DNA from 2 places in the Variovorax sp. 05N34 genome. Region 2 is predicted to be linked to the other one. Evidence: riboswitches for the same ligand, from Rfam matches in the RefSeq annotation. Region 2 holds a riboswitch; the other holds the start of a gene.

Region 1 (8,720 bases), on a different contig from region 2:
GCTTGGCCGAGGCCGGCAGCGATGGCGTAAGGCGTACGCGCGACTTGGGCGCTGACGTTCGTGTGCGGCACATCATCGGACTGGACCCGACGCGTCGCGGCGTGGCGATTGCCGACGTGGCGGAGCCCGGCATGCGAGTGAGCTTCTGCCGACGCAACGCGCAGGCGGCGCGAGCCGATCTGATGCGCGTGTGCGCCGAAATCCGCGAAGAACTGGAGCCGGAGGAGCAGACCTTGGCCACGGCGCGCGCTGTAGCCGCCGGCGAAGCCGAGGCCGCGCCGCACCCCGCGCGCCGCATCGCCGGTGCGGTGTACGTGAGTTGCTCCGGTCGAGGTGGCCCGCATTTCGGCGCTCCCGGCGCCGAATTGCAGATCGTGCGACACGCGCTGGGCGATGTCCCGCTGGTCGGCTTCTTCGCCGCAGGCGAGATCGCCCGCCATCACCTCTATGGCTACACGGGCGTGTTGACGGTCTTCACCAGCGACGACTGACGTTTCGCGCCGCGTCCGATCGCGCCGGTGAAGCTGAAATCCACTTCCGGTGTGAGACCGCTGACGATCCGCGCGATCGACTTGCCCGAACCGCAAGCGTGCGTCCAGCCGAGTGTGCCGTGGCCGGTGTTCAGGAACAGATTCGGCAGTTTCGTCGCGCCGACCAGGGGCACATTGCTCGGCGTGGCGGGGCGAAGGCCCGTCCAGAACTGCGCCTGCGTAGGGTCCCCGGCGCCCGGGAACAGCTGCTGGACGCGGCGAACGATGGCTTCGCAGCGAACGCGGTTCAGGTCGCGGTCGTAGCCATTGAGTTCGGCGGTGCCTGCGATCCGCATCCGATCGCCGGTTTCCGAGGTGTAGCGCGAGAAGACGAGCTTGAATTCGTCATCGGTCAACGACACCTGGTACGCCTTGGCTGCGTCGACCACCGGCATCGTGACCGAGTAGCCCTTTGCCGGATAGATCGGCAGACGAAGGCCCAGCGGAGCGGCAAGGAGCGGGCTCAAGGAGCCCATCGCCAACACGAACGCGTCGCCGCGAATGCGTTGGAATCTGCCCTCGTCGTCCGTGACTTCGGCGTGCTCGATCGAGCCACCGGCTTCGCGCAGGGCGGTCACGGTATGGCTCATAAGGAAGCGAACGCCCGCTGCCTGGGCGAGAGCGGCGAGTTCGCGTGCGAATCGGTTCGCGTCGCCGGATTCGTCTTCGGCCGTGTAGGTGGCGCCAGCCAATTGCGGGCGAATGTGGGCCAGCGCGGGCTCGAGCTTCACCGCCTCGTCGGCCGAGATGACCTGCCGGTCGCAGCCCAGCGCGCGCATCTGTTCGGCAGGCGCCAGTGCGGCGTCGAATTCCTTTTGCGTCGTATAGAAGTGAAGGATGCCCTGCATGCGCTGGTCATAGGCAATGCCTGTGTCCCGCCGCAGTTGTTGCAGCGTTTCGCGGCTGTAGGTCCCCAGGCGAACGATCTGCTCTATGTTGTGGCGGGTGCGCGCCGGCGTGCATTCGCGCAGGAACTGCAATCCCCAAAGCCATTGCCGCATGTCTGGGCGCAGACGGAACAGCAGGGGGGCGTCTTCCTTGCCGAGCCATTGCAGCACCTTCAGCGGTGCACCCGGATTGGCCCAGGGCTCGGCATGGCTCACCGAGATCTGGCCACCGTTGGCAAAGCTGGTTTCGGCGGCTGGTGTGGCCTGCCGGTCAATGACGGTCACTTCGTGGCCGAGTTGCTGGAGGAAATAAGCCGAAGTCACGCCGAGCAGGCCGGCGCCAAGAACGATCACGCGCATTTGAGTAAACCTCTAAGGTTGCAGCGATTGGATCGAACGAAAACGGATGCTGTGAAAACGAAAGCAACCGGACCGTGCGTCCAAGTTGCCGCTCCCCCTGTCCTCGGTACCTGAGAGATTCACCCGTTGCGCCCGCAACGGGTTTGCTCCTTCGGTGCATCACTTTGCGTGATGGCTCTCCAGACGGCTCTGACAGTTGGTGCAGTACAGGCTCGTTGTTGCGAGCCGACCTGAGCGTTTATGGGAGTTTGCGCCTTCGGTGAGGCCGCCAGGCGGCCTGCTCTCCTGCAGTGGGCTGATTGTAGGGGCGCTGCGGCGTGCTGGCTACAGGCCCCTGAAGGCGAAGTCGAGTTCGGGTCGCAAGCCGCTGACGATACGGGCGACCGATTTGCTCGCGCCGCAGGCGTGGGCCCAGGTGGGTGTACCTGGGGCCGTGTTGAGGAAAAGATTGGGTACTCGCGTCTTGCCGATCATCGGCAGGCGGTTTCTGCTTACCGCGTGCATCGCCGTGTCGAGCGATGCCTCATCGGTTTTCGCCATTCCGGGAAACAGAATGTCGATGCGGCCCAGCATTGCTCGGAAGCGGTCCGAATCGGGCTCGCTCTCTTCGTCATCGCGTACACGCACCGTGGAGGAGACCCGGAGATACACACCGTTTGCGCTTTCGAGCCGTCTGATGCGCAGCTTGCCCTGGCGATCGTGCAGTGCGATGTGCGGTGCACGCGCCGCGTCCTTGACCGGCACCGTCGCGATGTACTCACGCACGAAGTTCAGCGGCATGGCGATACCGAGCTCTTCAGCATGCGGGACGCTCGATGCGCCCAAGGCGAGCACATAGGATTGCGCGCGCAGGGCTACCGGTTGTCCTTGCGCATTGAGCAGGTCCACGTGACTGATCCGGCCATCGCGGATTTTCAGCGAAACGACCGTGTGCTTCATCATGAATCGCACGCCGGCCGCGCGGCACAGGAAGACGATGCTGGCTGCGAACTGGGCTGGATCGCGTGCCGGGTCTTCGGGCGAGAACGTTGCTCCGGCGAGCGCGGCGCCAACGGCATGCAGTGCGGGCTCGAAGGCCATCGCTTCCTCGGGCGAGAGCAGGCGCTCCTCGCAGCCGAGTTCGGACCAATGGGGTGCCCGCGCCACGCGCGCTCGAAAAGCTTCGGCGTCGGTAAAGAACTTCATCAGCCCGTTCGAGCGCGGCCGCTGAGGCATGCCAGCCTCGTCATGAAGCGCCCGTGCGGTGTTGCGGCTGTAGGCTGCCAGGCGCACCAGTTGATCGAGCGGATCGCGTTGAGGCGGCGCACCGATGGCGCGGTCGAGCAGTTCGGAGAGGCGGCGACGCACTTTCCCCCAGACCCGGGGCCCATTGCCTTTGCTTCGCCGAGCACGGGCCGAAGCCGCACCGCCGCCGTGCAATGCGATGGCAGGCTCGCCGGGTTCGACCCTGCCCCTGGCTTTGGCGGCGGGGGTCCCGTGGCGGTCCACGACGATCACCTCGTGACCGAGCTGCTGAAGGTAATAAGCCGTCGTAACGCCGAGCAAACCAGCGCCGAGCACAACCACGCGCATGTCCGAATCCTTTTGGGATGGCATGAACGGCGGGCGTTGGCGCTTACTGTGTCAGCGCCGAAAACCCGTGTTCAGACTGCCGCTCCCCCTGTCTTCTTTACCTGAGAGATTCATCCGATGCGGCATGCAGCGGACTTGCTCCTTCGGTGCACCACATGGCGTGGTGTCTCTCCAGTCGGCGATTGATCAATGTGGGGCAGTCGCCGAACCGCACGTGCGGTTCACCTGAGCGTTCATGGGAGTTTGCGCCGACGGTGGGACGAAAGGGTCCGCTTTTCTGCGGGCCGCATCTTATCCAAGAAACCGGTTTCTGTGTGTTCATCCTTTGTTCACGCTCTTCGAAGGCGGGTGAACAGTTCGAACTCCCAATTGCGCATCCCCAAAAGCAATGTGTAGCCCTCGCGTTCCTTGGGCGACAGCTTCTGGTCGGTCTGATGCTGTTGGGCAAAGTCCTGGGCCACACGCTGCAGACGGTCCAGAAAAGCAGGCGCAAGCGACTTGCTGATGGACCCATGCACCAGCAGCAAGCCTTCGGCGGGGCCGTCGAAGCCGCCCCGGTAGTAGTCGAGCACAACGTTCTCGCGAAAGAAATCCATCACCGGACCGTGGGGACGCCAGCGGAAGGTCTTGGCGAGTTTCAGGCGATAGCGATTCAGGGGGCGCAGTTCGATGATTCCGATGCGGTCGAGTTGCGCGAGATAGCCGATGCATTCGGCTTCGCTGATGCGGTAGGCCGCGACGATCTGCTCGAGGGTCCACTGGCTCAGCACGCAGATGGCGAGCAGCAGCAGCTTCTTGTCCTTCACGACGGCCTTTTCCTGTTCGAGCGTCAATTCCTTCAGCAAGGGTTGAGCGTCCGCGACACGGCGGGCGAGTTCCGCGAAGTCGATCTTGAGAGCCCGGCAAATCGCATCGACTCGCGTGAGCGGCATATCGCCCTTGGCGAGCATCCGCTTCACGCTTGATTCCGCCATGTCCAGCGACCTGGCGAGGTCCGCATACGTCATGTGGGCGTTTTTGAGTTCGTTCTTGAGGGCGACGACCAGATCGACGGTGGTGCTCATGGGTGGCGACAGAAGGGCGAGTGTTGATGTTGATATCGGAACCGGTACTGCCGGGCGATACCGCCGGTGGTGAAAAAGTGCTCCGTATCGATTCTCGATGCCTCCGAAGGGGCCGGCAACCTAGATTGCGCCGATCGAACTTTTCACCGGAGTCCGTCATGCCGCTGTCGTCCTTGGATGTCCTGAGCAATCTGCCATTGGCCCTGATTGGCATCTGGGGCTTGCGTTGGCTCCATTGGCTCGATCGGGCGCACGAAGACGCCCTCGACGCCGCGCCGCTGCCCCAGGCGGCCACTCGCCTTCCTGTGAACGCGCTGGATTGTGCGTGGATGTTCTTCGCGGGGCTGATCTTCACCGCGGCGGCGTCCGCCTTCTATCACGTGCAGCCTGATGCGACGCGGCTCGCGGCGGACCGAGCAGGGACGGCCATCGCGTTGTCGGGTCTCGTCGGCCTTGCGGTTTGCGAGCGGGTGAGCGAGCGCGCCGGATGGCCCGCCGCCTGGCTCACGATGAGCGGCGCCCTGGTGGCGGCGGCCGTCCAATACAGGACGGGCAATGCCTTGCCCTGGACGCTGGTGCAGTTTGGTGGAATGGCACTGATTTTGGTCCTCTCGCTCGCAAGATCATCGCCTGGCGCCATCGATCTGAAGCTGGGGTGGGTGGTCTTCTTCTATGTCTTGGCCAAGCTGTTCGAGTTGTCGGACGCGTCCATTTGCGAGGCCACCCGGCAATTGATCTCGGGCCACGGCCTCAAGCACTTCATGGCTGCATTGGCGGCGCTCCCGGTGTTGCACGCATTGCAGGCGATGGGCCGGCAGACGCTGCGGCACAATCCGGGCGCCGCTGCCCTAACGGCTTGAGGAACTTGCCAACCAGGCTTTGCGAATGACCACAACCGCCAACGCATCATCGTCCCCCACGCCTGATCCGCATGCGCATGCCAACCAGTTCGCGCTTCTGGGTCAGCGGCGCTTTGCGCCATTCTTCTGGACGCAATTCGCTGGAGCGGCCAACGACAACCTCTTCAAGTTTGCTTTCACGGTCATGGTGACCTACCAGCTACAGCTCAGCTGGATGCCCCCCGCCATGGCGGGGCTCGCGATCGGAGCGCTGTTCATCCTGCCTTTCCTGCTCTTCTCGGCGACTTCCGGGCAACTCACCGACAAGTTCGACAAGACGAAGATGATCCGCTTCGTCAAAAACCTCGAGATCGCGATCATGCTGATCGCCGCGTGGGGCTTCATGCGGGCCGATGCGGCTGTGCTGCTCGGTTGCGTCTTCCTGATGGGACTGCATTCCACCTTGTTCGGGCCCGTGAAGTTTGCCTATCTCCCGCAGGTGCTGGACGCGCGCGAGCTCACTGGCGGCAATGGCATGGTCGAGATGGGCACTTTCGTTGCCATCCTGCTGGGGCAGGTCGCCGGGGGTCTTCTGATCGCGGTGCCGCATATCGGCCACACGTCGGTGGCACTGGCATGCGTGCTGCTCGCGCTGGCGGGGCGAGGCGTTGCGCAGGCGATCCCGCAAGCGCCCGCCACCGATCCGGAGCTTCGGATCAACTGGAACCCGGTGAGCGAGACGTGGCGCAATCTCAAGCTGGCCCATGGGAACATCGTTGTTTTCCGCTCGCTGCTTGGCATCTCGTGGATGTGGTTCTTCGGCGCGATCTTCCTTAGCCAGTTTCCGAGCTTTGCCAAGGAGGTGCTCCACGGAGACGAGCAGGTGGCCTCGCTGCTGCTGGTGGTTTTCTCGGTCGGCATCGGGATTGGATCGCTGCTCTGCGAGACGCTGAGCCGGCGCCAGGTCGAGATCGGCCTCGTCCCGTTGGGTGCGATCGGGATGAGCGTATTCGCAATCGACCTGTACTTCGCGTCGCGCGCGCTGCCCGCGCTTGGAGAACTGGGATTGGGCGGCTTTCTTCGGGAGAAGGCCCACTGGCGCGTGATGGCCGACCTCGGTCTGCTGTCGCTGTTTGCCGGGCTCTACAGCGTGCCGATGTATGCGCTGATCCAGTTGCGCAGCCAGTCCACGCACCGGGCGCGCATCATCGCGGCCAACAATATTCTCAACGCGCTGTTCATGATTGCCAGTTCAATCATTGCGGGCGCGCTTTTGAAGTCTGGTTTTACGATTCCACAGATCTTTCTCTTCACGGGAATTGCCAATGCGGTGGTCGCGTTCTACATCTTCATGCTCATGCCCGAATACCTGCTGCGCTTCGTCGCCTGGGTGCTGTCACGCTTCGTCTATCGGTTCGACGTGAAAGGGGACGAACATATTCCGGGCGAGGGGGCGGCGATCCTGGTTTGCAATCACGTGAGCTTCATCGATGCGGTGCTGCTCATGGCGGCGAGCCCGCGTCCCATTCGCTTCATCATGGATCACCGCATATTCCGCGTGCCCGTGCTGGGCTGGCTGTTCAGGCTGGCCAAGGCCATTCCGATTGCGCCGCAGAAGGAAGATCCCGCCGCCTACGAAGACGCTTTCGCGCAGGCCGTGCAGGTGCTGCGGGAGGGCGACCTCCTCGCCATCTTTCCCGAAGGCGCGATCACTCGCGACGGGCAGCTCCAGCCGTTCAAGGGCGGTGTGATGAAAATCCTCGAGGCCGCGCGCGCCGAAGGCATCGACGTTCCGGTGGTTCCCATGGCTCTGACGAATTTGTGGGGCTCGTACTTCAGCCGGGTCGAAGTGCGAGACGGAGAAAACGTCGCGATGGTGCGACCCTTCCGGCGAGGCCTGTTCAGTCGGGTGGGCCTCAATGTCGGCGACGCGCTGCGCCATGCCGAGGTGCAGCCCGACATCCTGCAGCGGCGCGTGAGCGGGCTTCTTAGCGCATGAATTTCGACTGATGTCCTTGCCTTTTCCCCAATGGTTTTGGGTCGCTGTGACCTGGTTCGGTGACAGTGGCTTTCTGCTGCCGGTCGCGCTGTGGATCGCGGTGTGGCTCGGCATTCGCGAAGCGACGCGCCCATCGGCGTGGCGCTGGGTACTTTTGTTCGGGCTCGGGTGCTGCGTGATCGCCGTGTCGAAAATCGCGTTCCTGGGCTGGGGCATCGGCATCGCCTTGATCAACTTCACCGGCTTCAGCGGTCACACGGCTCTATCGGCGTGCGTATGGCCTGTGGCATGCTGGCTCGCTGCCTCTCAGCAGTCGCATCGTGTCCGCGTTTCCGCCGCGTCGTTCGGATTGATGTTTGCGGTGTTCATCGGTGCGTCCCGGCTGGCGCTGTACGCGCATTCGAAGTCCGAAGTCGCGGCTGGATTCGCGCTGGGCATGGCGGTCAGTGGCGCATTTCTTCTGTGGCAGCACCGGCTTCCGCATCCGCGGTTGAGCTGGAGTCTCGTGTTGCTCAGTCTGCTCACGCCTCTGGCTTTTCTGAACCCGGGCACGCCAGCACCCACGCAGGGCGCGCTCGAAGTGATCGCCATGCGCCTCGCCGGAACCGACAGGACCTACACGCGCGACGATCTGCTCGCGCGCCGGCTGAAGCCTCAGGCGAGTATCGAGTAGCGATACCGAAAGCGCTGGAAGTTGCCACTGATTCGCTAACTTGTTCCGCGACGTTCAGATGCGAAACATCATCCGCGCACCTTCACTTCGCCCTGAGGCTTGCATGCAGACAATCTCTTTCAACATGTCCCTGACTGTCGGTTTGATCTGCAGCGAGGTGTTGTCGTGAAGAGGGTCCCGACCAATTTCGGGCCGTACGACCGCGAATACCAGGCGCGTGTTTCGCGCACGCGCCGCCTCCTGAAAGCAGCGATGCAAGCGATCTTGACGGCTGTCGTGGTCGCGCTCGCGGGCACGTTCCTGTTCCCGTTGAAGGCGCATGCGGGCCGTTCATGCGAACAGGCCAAGCCGACTGTGGCGCTGAGACCCTAGACCAGAATCGCGTTATCCAGGTTTTTTGAATTCCCAATGAAGAAGGAACCCGATGAGCAAGTCCTTGCGCCTGTCTGAAAAATGGTTTCGCCGCGGTCTCTGGGTCGTGGCGGTGGTGTTCGCCAGCTTTCTGATCGGCCTCGGGAGCACGATCGTCGGAGATCTGCCGCGCGTCGAGCACAGTCTCGACATCGATGACTTTATCGATCATGCCGCGGCCGATCCACTGCGCAAGACCGTCCGCGACGCCGAAAAGGTGGAGCAGGATGCGGCGCGCGAACGGGAGCAGGCGGACCTCAAGCTCGTCGCCGCTCGGCAGGCAAGTCGCGCGGCGAGAGAGACCTTCTCGAATTGGATCGCGACCCGCCACGCCACTGCACAGCCCGACCAGGACCCTGAGCTCGTCTCCCGCACCAAGGCGCTG
Region 2 (8,720 bases):
ATCATCTTCTGAAGACCCCGGAACCTGCCGGGCCGGTGCAGGTCAGGCTGACCGAAGTGAAAGGCGAACTGAAAGACGAAATGAAGAGCGACGCGGCCTCGAACACCCCGTGGCTACGCTATGAATTCGCCGATCCGCAACTTGAAGCCTTGTCTGCCGGGCAGAAGATCCTGATTCGCATGGGCCCGGTGAACGAGCGGCGGATGAAGACCAAGCTCGCCGAGTTTCGCGGGCTGGTCGCGACCGGCGCTGTCGCCAAGAAATAGCAAGTAGGGCAAGCAAGCGGGCGCTCTACGCTCTATTCAGCGGCAGACGGTGGTCGTACCCACCGGCTGGCAGGTTCGTCCGTCGATGCTTCGGTAGCGGTCGAGTTGACCCGAGTGCGTGAAGTGATTGCCTTGGGTGTCTTCGCAGGTTCGCGAGCCGCAGGAGCGAATGCGCGGCCGCATGTCGCGCGGCCGGGGCGGACGAGAGACGCCAGGGGCGGCATACATCGACCCGTCGTCGATCACGATGCTCTCGACGCCGCGATCGCTCCAGCGTGAGTTGTCGGGTACCGCGCCGCCGGCGTTGCCGTCGCGGCGGCCGTCAATGATGATGGGGGCCGAAGGCGCAGGCGGCGGTGCTGCCGCAACATCCGTGGATTCGACGTTCGCCGCGGGGCGAGGTTTGTCGGCGCCGCGCACGACGCTGATGGGCTCTACCGTCGACACGCGTGCCACCTTCTTGGCGCCCGTCGGACATGCCGCGTCGGTGTAGCTCACGTTGCCGGCAGCGTCGGCGCAGCGGATCACGTCCGCGCCGGCCATCGGAGCGGCGGCGAGCAAAACCGCGAGAAGTACGAGCTTGCGCATGGTCGACATATTGTGTGCTTTTCGCAGAGCAGCAGCGCGCGTGCTGCAACAAAAGTACGCACTGGAGGCGCGGCCTTCAGCTCTTTTTGACGCGCTTGACATGCTTCGACGCAGCGGCGCACGATGCATCGCAGCCGCAAGAACCAACCAAGGAATCCCGTTGGAAAACGCAATGACATCGAAACTGCAAGTACGCGCCGCCCTGTCGGCCGCGTGCATGGCCCTGGCGCTCGCGTGCGTACCCGCCAAGGCGGCCGACATTCCGGTCGTGACCGGCGAGCAATGGACCACGTCGGCCCCGGCCGTGAAGAAGGCGTATCTGGTCGGTCTGGCCAATATCGTGCAGGTCGACGCGGCTTACTCTTCGAGGAACCCGCCGCCGGACGCGCAGAGCTTCATTCCGCGGCTGGCGAAGGGAATGCAAGGACAGACGCTCGACAGCGTGAGTTCGAGCATCGATAAGTGGTACGCCGCCAACCCGGACAAGCTCAAGCGGCCGGTGTTGGACATCATCTGGTTCGAAATGGCCGTTCCCGGTCTGCAAAAGAACAAGTGAAAGGAAACGGATCATGAAACGACTCCACTGGATGGCGGCGGCAGCACTGGCCGGGTCAGTGTTCGCCGTCGGCTGCACCAACATGAGCCCGCAGCAGCAAGGGACGGTGAGCGGCGCCGCGATGGGCGCGGCAGCCGGCGCGGGGATCGCCGCGATCTCCGGAGGCGATGCCTGGATAGGCGCGGCCATCGGCGGCGTTGCGGGTGGCATCGCCGGCAACATCCATGGCGGGCGGCAGCAGCAACGCTGGTAGCCGCCCCGAGAAAGTTTCCTACTTGACCAGTTCGTCCATCGGCACGCAACTGCAGAACAGATTGCGATCGCCGTAGACGTTGTCGACCCGGCCGATGGGCGGCCAGTATTTCGCCGCTTTGAGCGCGACGAGCGGAAACGCCGCCAGCTCGCGCGAGTAAGGGCGCGTCCATTCGCTGGCGAGCAGGCTCGCGGCGGTATGCGGCGCGTTCTTGAGCGGGTTGTCGTCCTTCGGCCAGACGCCTTCCTCGACGCGGCGGATCTCGCCGCGAATGGCGATCATTGCGTCGATGAAGCGGTCCAGCTCAGTCAGCGGTTCGCTTTCGGTGGGTTCGACCATCAGTGTGCCGGGAACGGGGAAGCTCAAGGTCGGCGCGTGGAAGCCGTAGTCGATGAGCCGCTTGGCAACGTCTTCGGCCGTGACGCCGCTGGCGTCCTTCAGCGGGCGCAGGTCGAGGATGCACTCGTGCGCAACGTGGCCGTTGGCGCTTGCATAGAGCGTAGGGTAGTGCTCCTTCAGGCGCGCGCTGATGTAGTTGGCGCTGAGGATCGCGGTTTCAGTGGCAGCCTTGAGACCGGGCGCACCCATCATGCGGCAGTACATCCAGCTGATCGGCAGCACGGCCGCGTTGCCGAGCGGTGCCGCCGACACGGCCCCGACGCCATGCGAGGCAATGCCGCCTGTCGCGTGACCGGGCAGATACGGAACAAGGTCCTCGACCACGCAGACCGGCCCGACACCCGGACCGCCGCCGCCGTGAGGGATGCAGAAGGTCTTGTGCAGGTTCAGGTGGCTCACGTCGCCGCCGAATTCGCCCGGCGCAGCGACGCCCACGAGCGCATTCATGTTGGCGCCGTCCACGTATACGCGACCGCCGTGCGCATGGACGATCTCGCACAGCTCTTTCACGCGCGTCTCGAACACGCCGTGGGTGCTGGGGTAGGTGATCATCACGGCGGCCAGCTTGTCGCCGTGGGTGCCGCATGCGCGCTTGAGATCGTCGATGTCGACATTGCCTTCGGCATCGCAGGCCGTGACCACCACCTTCATCCCCGCCATGTGCGCACTGGCCGGATTGGTGCCATGCGCGGAGAACGGAATGAGGCACACGTCGCGATGGCTCTCGCCCCTTGCTTCATGAAAAGCCTTGATTGCAAGCAGCCCTGCGTATTCGCCTTGTGATCCGGCGTTGGGTTGAAGGCTGATGCCGGCGTAGCCGGTGGCTTCGCACAGCCATGCGCGCAATTGCTTGTCGAGCTGCGCGTAGCCCTGCAACTGCTCCGCCGGCGCGAAAGGATGGATGTTCGCGAATTCAGGCCAGGTGATCGGGATCATCTCGCTGGTCGCATTGAGCTTCATCGTGCAGCTTCCCAGCGGGATCATGGTGCGATCGAGCGCGAGATCCTTGTCGGCCAGGCTGCGGATGTAGCGCAGCATCGCGGTTTCGCTCTTGTGCGTGTTGAATACCGGATGCGTGAGAAAAGCGCTCGCGCGGCGCAAGTCGTCGGGGATGCGCGATGCGATCCGGCCGGCGAGTTCGTCGAAACGCGGCAGCGGCGTTCCGGCGGGCACGAACAGCGCCCAGAGCGTCTCGATGTCCGCGCGCGTCGTGGTCTCGTCCAGCGAAATGCCGACGTGGTTTTGCACGCGCAGACCGAGGTTGACACTGGCGGCGTCCGCGCGTTCGACGACTTTCGCGGTGTCTTCGCCTGTCTTGACGGTGAGCGTGTCGAACGCCGTTGCGTTCACCAGCTCACGGCCCATCTGTTCGAGCCCTTGCGCGAGGATCGAGGTGAGCGACGACACGCGCTGCGCGATGCGGCGAATGCCCTCCGGCCCGTGATAGACCGCGTACATGCTGGCTATCACCGCCGGCAGCACCTGCGCGGTGCAAATGTTCGAGGTGGCTTTCTCGCGCCGGATGTGCTGCTCGCGGGTCTGCAGGGCGAGGCGGTAGGCCGGCTCGCCATGCGTGTCGACGCTGACGCCGACGAGGCGCCCGGGCAGCGAGCGCTTGAATTCGTCGCGGCATGCCAGGTAGGCCGCGTGAGGGCCGCCGTTGCCCATCGGCATGCCGAAGCGCTGCGTGGTGCCGCAGACGATGTCGGCGTCCCATTCGCCCGGCGGCGTGAGCAGTGCGAGCGCGAGCAAGTCCGCCGCCACACAGAAGGCGGCATCGAACTGGTGCGCATGCCCGGCCAGCGGCCGCAGGTCGTGCACGTGGCCGGTGGTGGCCGGGTATTGCGCCAGCACGCCGAAGAATTCACAGCTCGCCATCAGGTGCGGCAGCGTCTCGGACACGGTGCTGACGCGGACTTCGATGCCGAGAGGCGCAGCACGTGTCTTGATGACTTCGATGGTCTGCGGATGACAGTCGCCGGACACCAGGAACACGTTGCTCTTGCTCTTGACGCTACGGCGGGCAAGCGTCATCGCCTCTGCCGCGGCGGTCGCCTCGTCGAGCATCGAAGCATTGGCAATGGCCATGCCTGTGAGGTCGCACACCATGGTCTGGAAATTGACGAGTGCCTCCATCCGGCCCTGCGAGATCTCGGCCTGGTAGGGCGTGTAGGCGGTGTACCAGGCGGGGTTCTCCAGCACGTTGCGCAGGATGACGCCCGGCGTATGGGTGCCGTAGTAGCCCTGCCCGATAAAGCTCTTCGCCACCTTGTTCTTCGCGGCGATCGCCTTGAGTTCGGCCAGCGCCTCAGCCTCTGTGACCGGGGCAGGCAGGCGCATCGGCCGCGCGCGCCGGATGGCGGGCGGGACGATGCCGTCGATCAGTTCGGCCCGCGTGGCCGATCCGATGGCCGACAGCATTCGCGTCTCGTCGGCCGGTTCGATTCCGATATGGCGCGCGATGAATTCCTCGGCGTTCTCGAGCTCGCTGAGCGGAGGAAAAAGGGGCAGGACGGGTGTCGACATGGGGTAGCTTGAGAAGGTTCTGGTTTCGGCAAGTTGTCAGGGACACCGCAGAACTGGCTTTGCCAGGCTGCTGGTGTCGCCCCCTTGCAGGGGGTGGGCGAGAGCGACACGCAGTGCGCGAAGCCTGGGGGTGCGCATTATTCCGCCGAGAATTTCTCGTACGCGGTGTCGTCGAGCAGGGCTTCGAGCTGTGTCACGTCGCTGACGCGCACCTTGAAGAACCAGCCAGCGTCCATCGGAGCGCTGTTGGCAAGCGACGGGTCGGCGCGCAGCGCTTCGTTGACTTCGGTGATCTCGCCGGAGACCGGCATGAAAACGTCCGCGGCAGCCTTGACCGACTCGACCACGCCCGCCACTTCGCCTTGCGCGAAGGACTTGCCGACCTCGGGCAGGTCGACGAAAACGACGTCGCCCAGCGCGTCCTGCGCGTGAACCGTGATGCCAACCGTGACAAGCGCCGCGTCGGCTTCCTGGCGAACCCACTCGTGATCCTTGGTGTACCTGGTGGTCATGAACTGAAGCTCCTTGAGATGAGAAAGTGGGCTGGAAAAAGCAAAGAAAAAAGGCAAAAAAGAGCGCCGCGTGCGGATCGGCCTCAGCCGCGGAAATAGCGCGCGGGAATGAAAGGCATCGTGCTCACTTCCATCAGGACCGGCTTGCCACGGACGATCGCCTGCATGCGCGTGCCGGGCTCTGAATAGGCCAGAGCGACGTACGCCATGGCGATCGGCCGGTCGACGGTGGGGCCGAGCAATCCGCTGGTCACCTGTCCGATCGCAACGCCTTCGAAGGATTCGAGCAGTGTGCCGTCGCGCACTGGCACTCGATCGATCGCGACCAGGCCGACGCGCTTGCGCTTGAGGGTGTGATGGTCGAGGTGGCCCGCCGTCCCGTCCGCAGCCGTGAGCTGTGCCAGCACCTTGGCCGCACCCGGAAATCCGCCTTCGCGGGCTCCGCCGGTGCGCCGGACCTTCTGCATGGCCCACACCAGCGAGGCTTCGACCGGCGTGGTCGTCTCGTCGATGTCGTTGCCATAGAGGCAGAGTCCGGCTTCCAGCCGCAGGGAGTTGCGCGCTCCCAGGCCGATGGGCTTGACCTCGGGTTGGGCGAGCAGCAGCCGGGCCAGGCGCTCGGCGTTCGCAGCGGCAACGGAGATTTCGAAACCGTCCTCGCCGGTATAGCCGCTGCGAGTGACGAAAGTCGGGATGCCGCCGATTTGCGCTGCGCCGCCGGTCATGAAGACAAACCGTTCGATACCCGGTGAAAGCCGCGCCAGTGTTGCGGCAGCCTGCGGTCCTTGAAGGGCGAGCAGCGCGTGGTCCGGCATCGGCGAAACCTGGCAGCGGTGTCCGATTTTGACGGTGATATGCGCGATGTCCGCCTGCTTGCAGGCGCCGTTGACGATCACGAACAGCGAGTTGTGGCCCTCGTTGAAGAACATCAGGTCGTCGAGGATGCCGCCGTCTTCATTCAGCAGCAGCCCGTAGCGCTGCTTTCCAGGTGCGAGACCGATGACGTCGACTGGCATCAGGGTCTCGAACGCGGCCGCGGCCTCGGGGCCTGAAAGCCGCAACTGGCCCATGTGGGAAATGTCGAACAAACCCGCGGCATCGCGCGTGTGCTTGTGTTCGGCCATGAGGCCGGCCGGATACTGCACGGGCATCGAGTAGCCGGCGAAGGGCACCATGCGTGCGCCGAGTTCGACGTGCAGGTCGTGAAGCGGAGTCTTCAGAAGGTCGGTCGATGCGGAGGCCAAGGCTCTCTCCAAAAGGGGCAGTCCAGATCCATGACCGAAGCCATGGGCCACCCCTGCTGTCCGCTTTACCTGAGAGATTCACCCCACGATTGGGGCTTGCTCCTTCGGTGGGCGAGGCCGTCGTGCGACGGGTCGCCTCTCTCCAGCAAGGAAACGCCCTGATGCGGGGCGCTTCGCCAGTCCTTTTGCCTGAGCGTTCGGGCCCGTGTTTTGGTGGGACCTGCGCCTTCGGCGGCCCCGGCGCAGCGGGGCTCTCTCCTGACTGCGCCAGTGTAAGGGATCGAAAGCTCGTTCAACGGCGATTTCAGTGCGATCGCCCAGCCGGGCAAGGCTTGTTCCGCCGCGCCTTCAGCCTCTGCGGCGCATCAAGTATTCGATCGATTCGAACAATGCCTCGCTGAGCAATGCCAGCACTGCGGCCGGCACTGCGCCAGCCAGCAGCAGTTCGCGATCGTTGAGCGCCAGCCCCGTCACGATGCGCTCGCCGAAACCTCCGGCGCCAATGAAGGCCGCGATCGTCGCGGTGCCAATGGCGATGGTCGTCGCCGTCCGTACGCCGGCAAGGATGGTGGGCAGCGCCAGCGGCAACTGCACCACTTGCAGCGTCTGCCCGGCGGTCATTCCCAAGGCGGTGCCGGCCTCGCGCAGCCCTGCCGAAACCTCGGCCAAGCCCGTGACCGTGTTTCGCATGATCGGCAACAGCGAATAAAGCGTGAGCGCGATCAGCGCCGGAACGAGGCCGATCGCGCCCACTGCGGAGATCAATATCGCCAGCAGCGCAAGCGAAGGAATCGTCTGCAGCAGCCCCGTGAGCCCGAGCACGAGCGCACGCGTTCGAAGGTGTGGAAACACGAGGATGCCCAATGGCACCGCGATCAGGATGCCCAGCCCCACCGAAACCGCGACCAGCAGCAGGTGCTGGCGCGTGAGCCGGCCGAGGTCCGGGCCGAAGAGCTTGGCGAGGAAACCGCGCGCCGCGGCATCCTTCGGGCGCGCGGCGCCGGCTGCCTGGGTCGTGTTGGCGTTGGCCGGCTGGGCGACGATCTTGCTTTGCGCGAGGAAGTCGCGCGCAATGACATCGAAGCCCACGCCCTGCAATTCGGCACGCGCATTCATCTCGATCATCGCGTGCTCGTCCACCCGGCCTTCCAGCTTCTGCATCGCCGCCCATGCCTGCGGCCAGCGCGTGGGCACGTCGAGGCGGTAGAGCACCACAGCGTCATAGCGCGGAAAGTAATGGCGGTCGTCTTCGAGCACGCGCAGGCCGAGATGATCGATCTTGGCGTCGGTCGTGTAGATGTCGGTCACGTCGATCTGCTTCGCGGCGATCGCGTCGTAGGCCAGTCCGTGGTCGAGCCCGGTCGGCGTCTGCGTGAAGCCATAGCGAGCGGCCAGCCCTTGCCAGCCGTCGGCGCGTCCGAGGAATTCGTTCGACAGGCCGAGTTTCAGCTCAGGGTGGGCAGCGAGGTCGCCGAGCGTTCGCACGCCCAGCCGCTCGGCATCGGCCGCGCGCATGGCGAGCGCATAGCCGTCGTTGAAGCCGAATGGAATCGCAATGCCAAGTCCCAATGGACGAAGCGCCGCGTTCATGTCCTCCAGCGTCATGGGCTGGGCGCTCTTGAGGATTTCGAGGGCAATGGTGCCGGTGTATTCGGCATAGAGATCGATGCCGCCGGAGGTCAACGCTTCGTAGACGATGGCCGTATTGCCGAGTCCTTGCCGCACGACGGGCGCGGGTGTGGTGTGCGCTGCCGCGGTCTGCGCGAGCACCTGCGCGAGGATGTACGACTCGGTAAATCGCTTCGATCCGATGCGGAGCTCGCCGGCGCCTCCTTGGGCGTGCGACGGCAAGGCTGCGCCGAGAAGGCCCAGGCAGGCCAAGGCGATGAGCCAGGTTCGGCGCAGAGAACGCATCGAGGCAGTGTATCGGCGCCGCGACTCCGATGAGGCGTTTCGAGGGACTGGTTCGTCTCCTACAGACGATCGTGCGCCGTGCCGATGCTGCGGTGCAGCGCCTGAACCAGAATGAATGCGTGCGCATCAACTACATCCGTCGCGGTGAAGGCAAGCCCTTGTTGCTCATCCACGGCCTGGGAGGCACCTGGCGTTCGTGGAGGACCATCCTCACGCCGCTGGCTGCGGAGCGCAGCGTGGTGGCGATCGATCTGCCGGGGTTCGGCAAGAGCCCTGAACTGGATGGCGAAGTTTCTATTGGCACTCTTTGCGATGCGGTCGCCTTGTTTCTCAAGGAACACGATCTCATGGGAATCGATGCCGCTGGCAGTTCAGTGGGCGCGCAACTCATTCTGGAATTGGCGCGGCGCGGCGGTGTCGTCGGGGCGGTCGTGTCGCTCGGGCCGCTCGGCTTCTGGGAAG

The links. A riboswitch is a leader RNA that binds a small molecule or an ion and turns the genes downstream of it on or off. The one in region 2 is predicted to bind glycine.
Region 1: it holds a riboswitch for glycine, as region 2 does, so the genes downstream of both, AC1DMA_RS11160 (FAD-dependent oxidoreductase) here and gcvT (glycine cleavage system aminomethyltransferase GcvT) in region 2, are expected to answer to the same signal.

The regions. Positions count from the first base shown of each region.
Region 1 covers NZ_JBFTNI010000003.1:440,016-448,735, reverse strand. Annotated here, with positions in the region: gene AC1DMA_RS11170 (FIST signal transduction protein) at 1-491, shown strand, start outside; gene AC1DMA_RS11165 (D-amino acid dehydrogenase) at 452-1,777, opposite strand; glycine riboswitch at 1,865-1,970, opposite strand; glycine riboswitch at 1,975-2,075, opposite strand; gene AC1DMA_RS11160 (FAD-dependent oxidoreductase) at 2,102-3,349, opposite strand; glycine riboswitch at 3,428-3,534, opposite strand; gene AC1DMA_RS11155 (helix-turn-helix domain-containing protein) at 3,679-4,413, opposite strand; gene AC1DMA_RS11150 (hypothetical protein) at 4,572-5,273, shown strand; gene AC1DMA_RS11145 (MFS transporter) at 5,299-7,251, shown strand; gene AC1DMA_RS11140 (phosphatase PAP2 family protein) at 7,262-7,924, shown strand; gene AC1DMA_RS11135 (hypothetical protein) at 8,090-8,296, shown strand; gene AC1DMA_RS11130 (serine endopeptidase) at 8,349-8,720, shown strand, end outside.
Region 2 covers NZ_JBFTNI010000009.1:158,854-167,573, reverse strand. Annotated here, with positions in the region: gene AC1DMA_RS23595 (DUF3014 domain-containing protein) at 1-266, shown strand, start outside; gene AC1DMA_RS23590 (DUF4124 domain-containing protein) at 303-854, opposite strand; gene AC1DMA_RS23585 (hypothetical protein) at 1,027-1,410, shown strand; gene AC1DMA_RS23580 (hypothetical protein) at 1,442-1,663, shown strand; gene gcvP (aminomethyl-transferring glycine dehydrogenase) at 1,682-4,588, opposite strand; gene gcvH (glycine cleavage system protein GcvH) at 4,726-5,100, opposite strand; gene gcvT (glycine cleavage system aminomethyltransferase GcvT) at 5,184-6,344, opposite strand; glycine riboswitch at 6,391-6,500, opposite strand; glycine riboswitch at 6,516-6,615, opposite strand; gene AC1DMA_RS23560 (glycine betaine ABC transporter substrate-binding protein) at 6,693-8,258, opposite strand; gene AC1DMA_RS23555 (alpha/beta fold hydrolase) at 8,288-8,720, shown strand, end outside.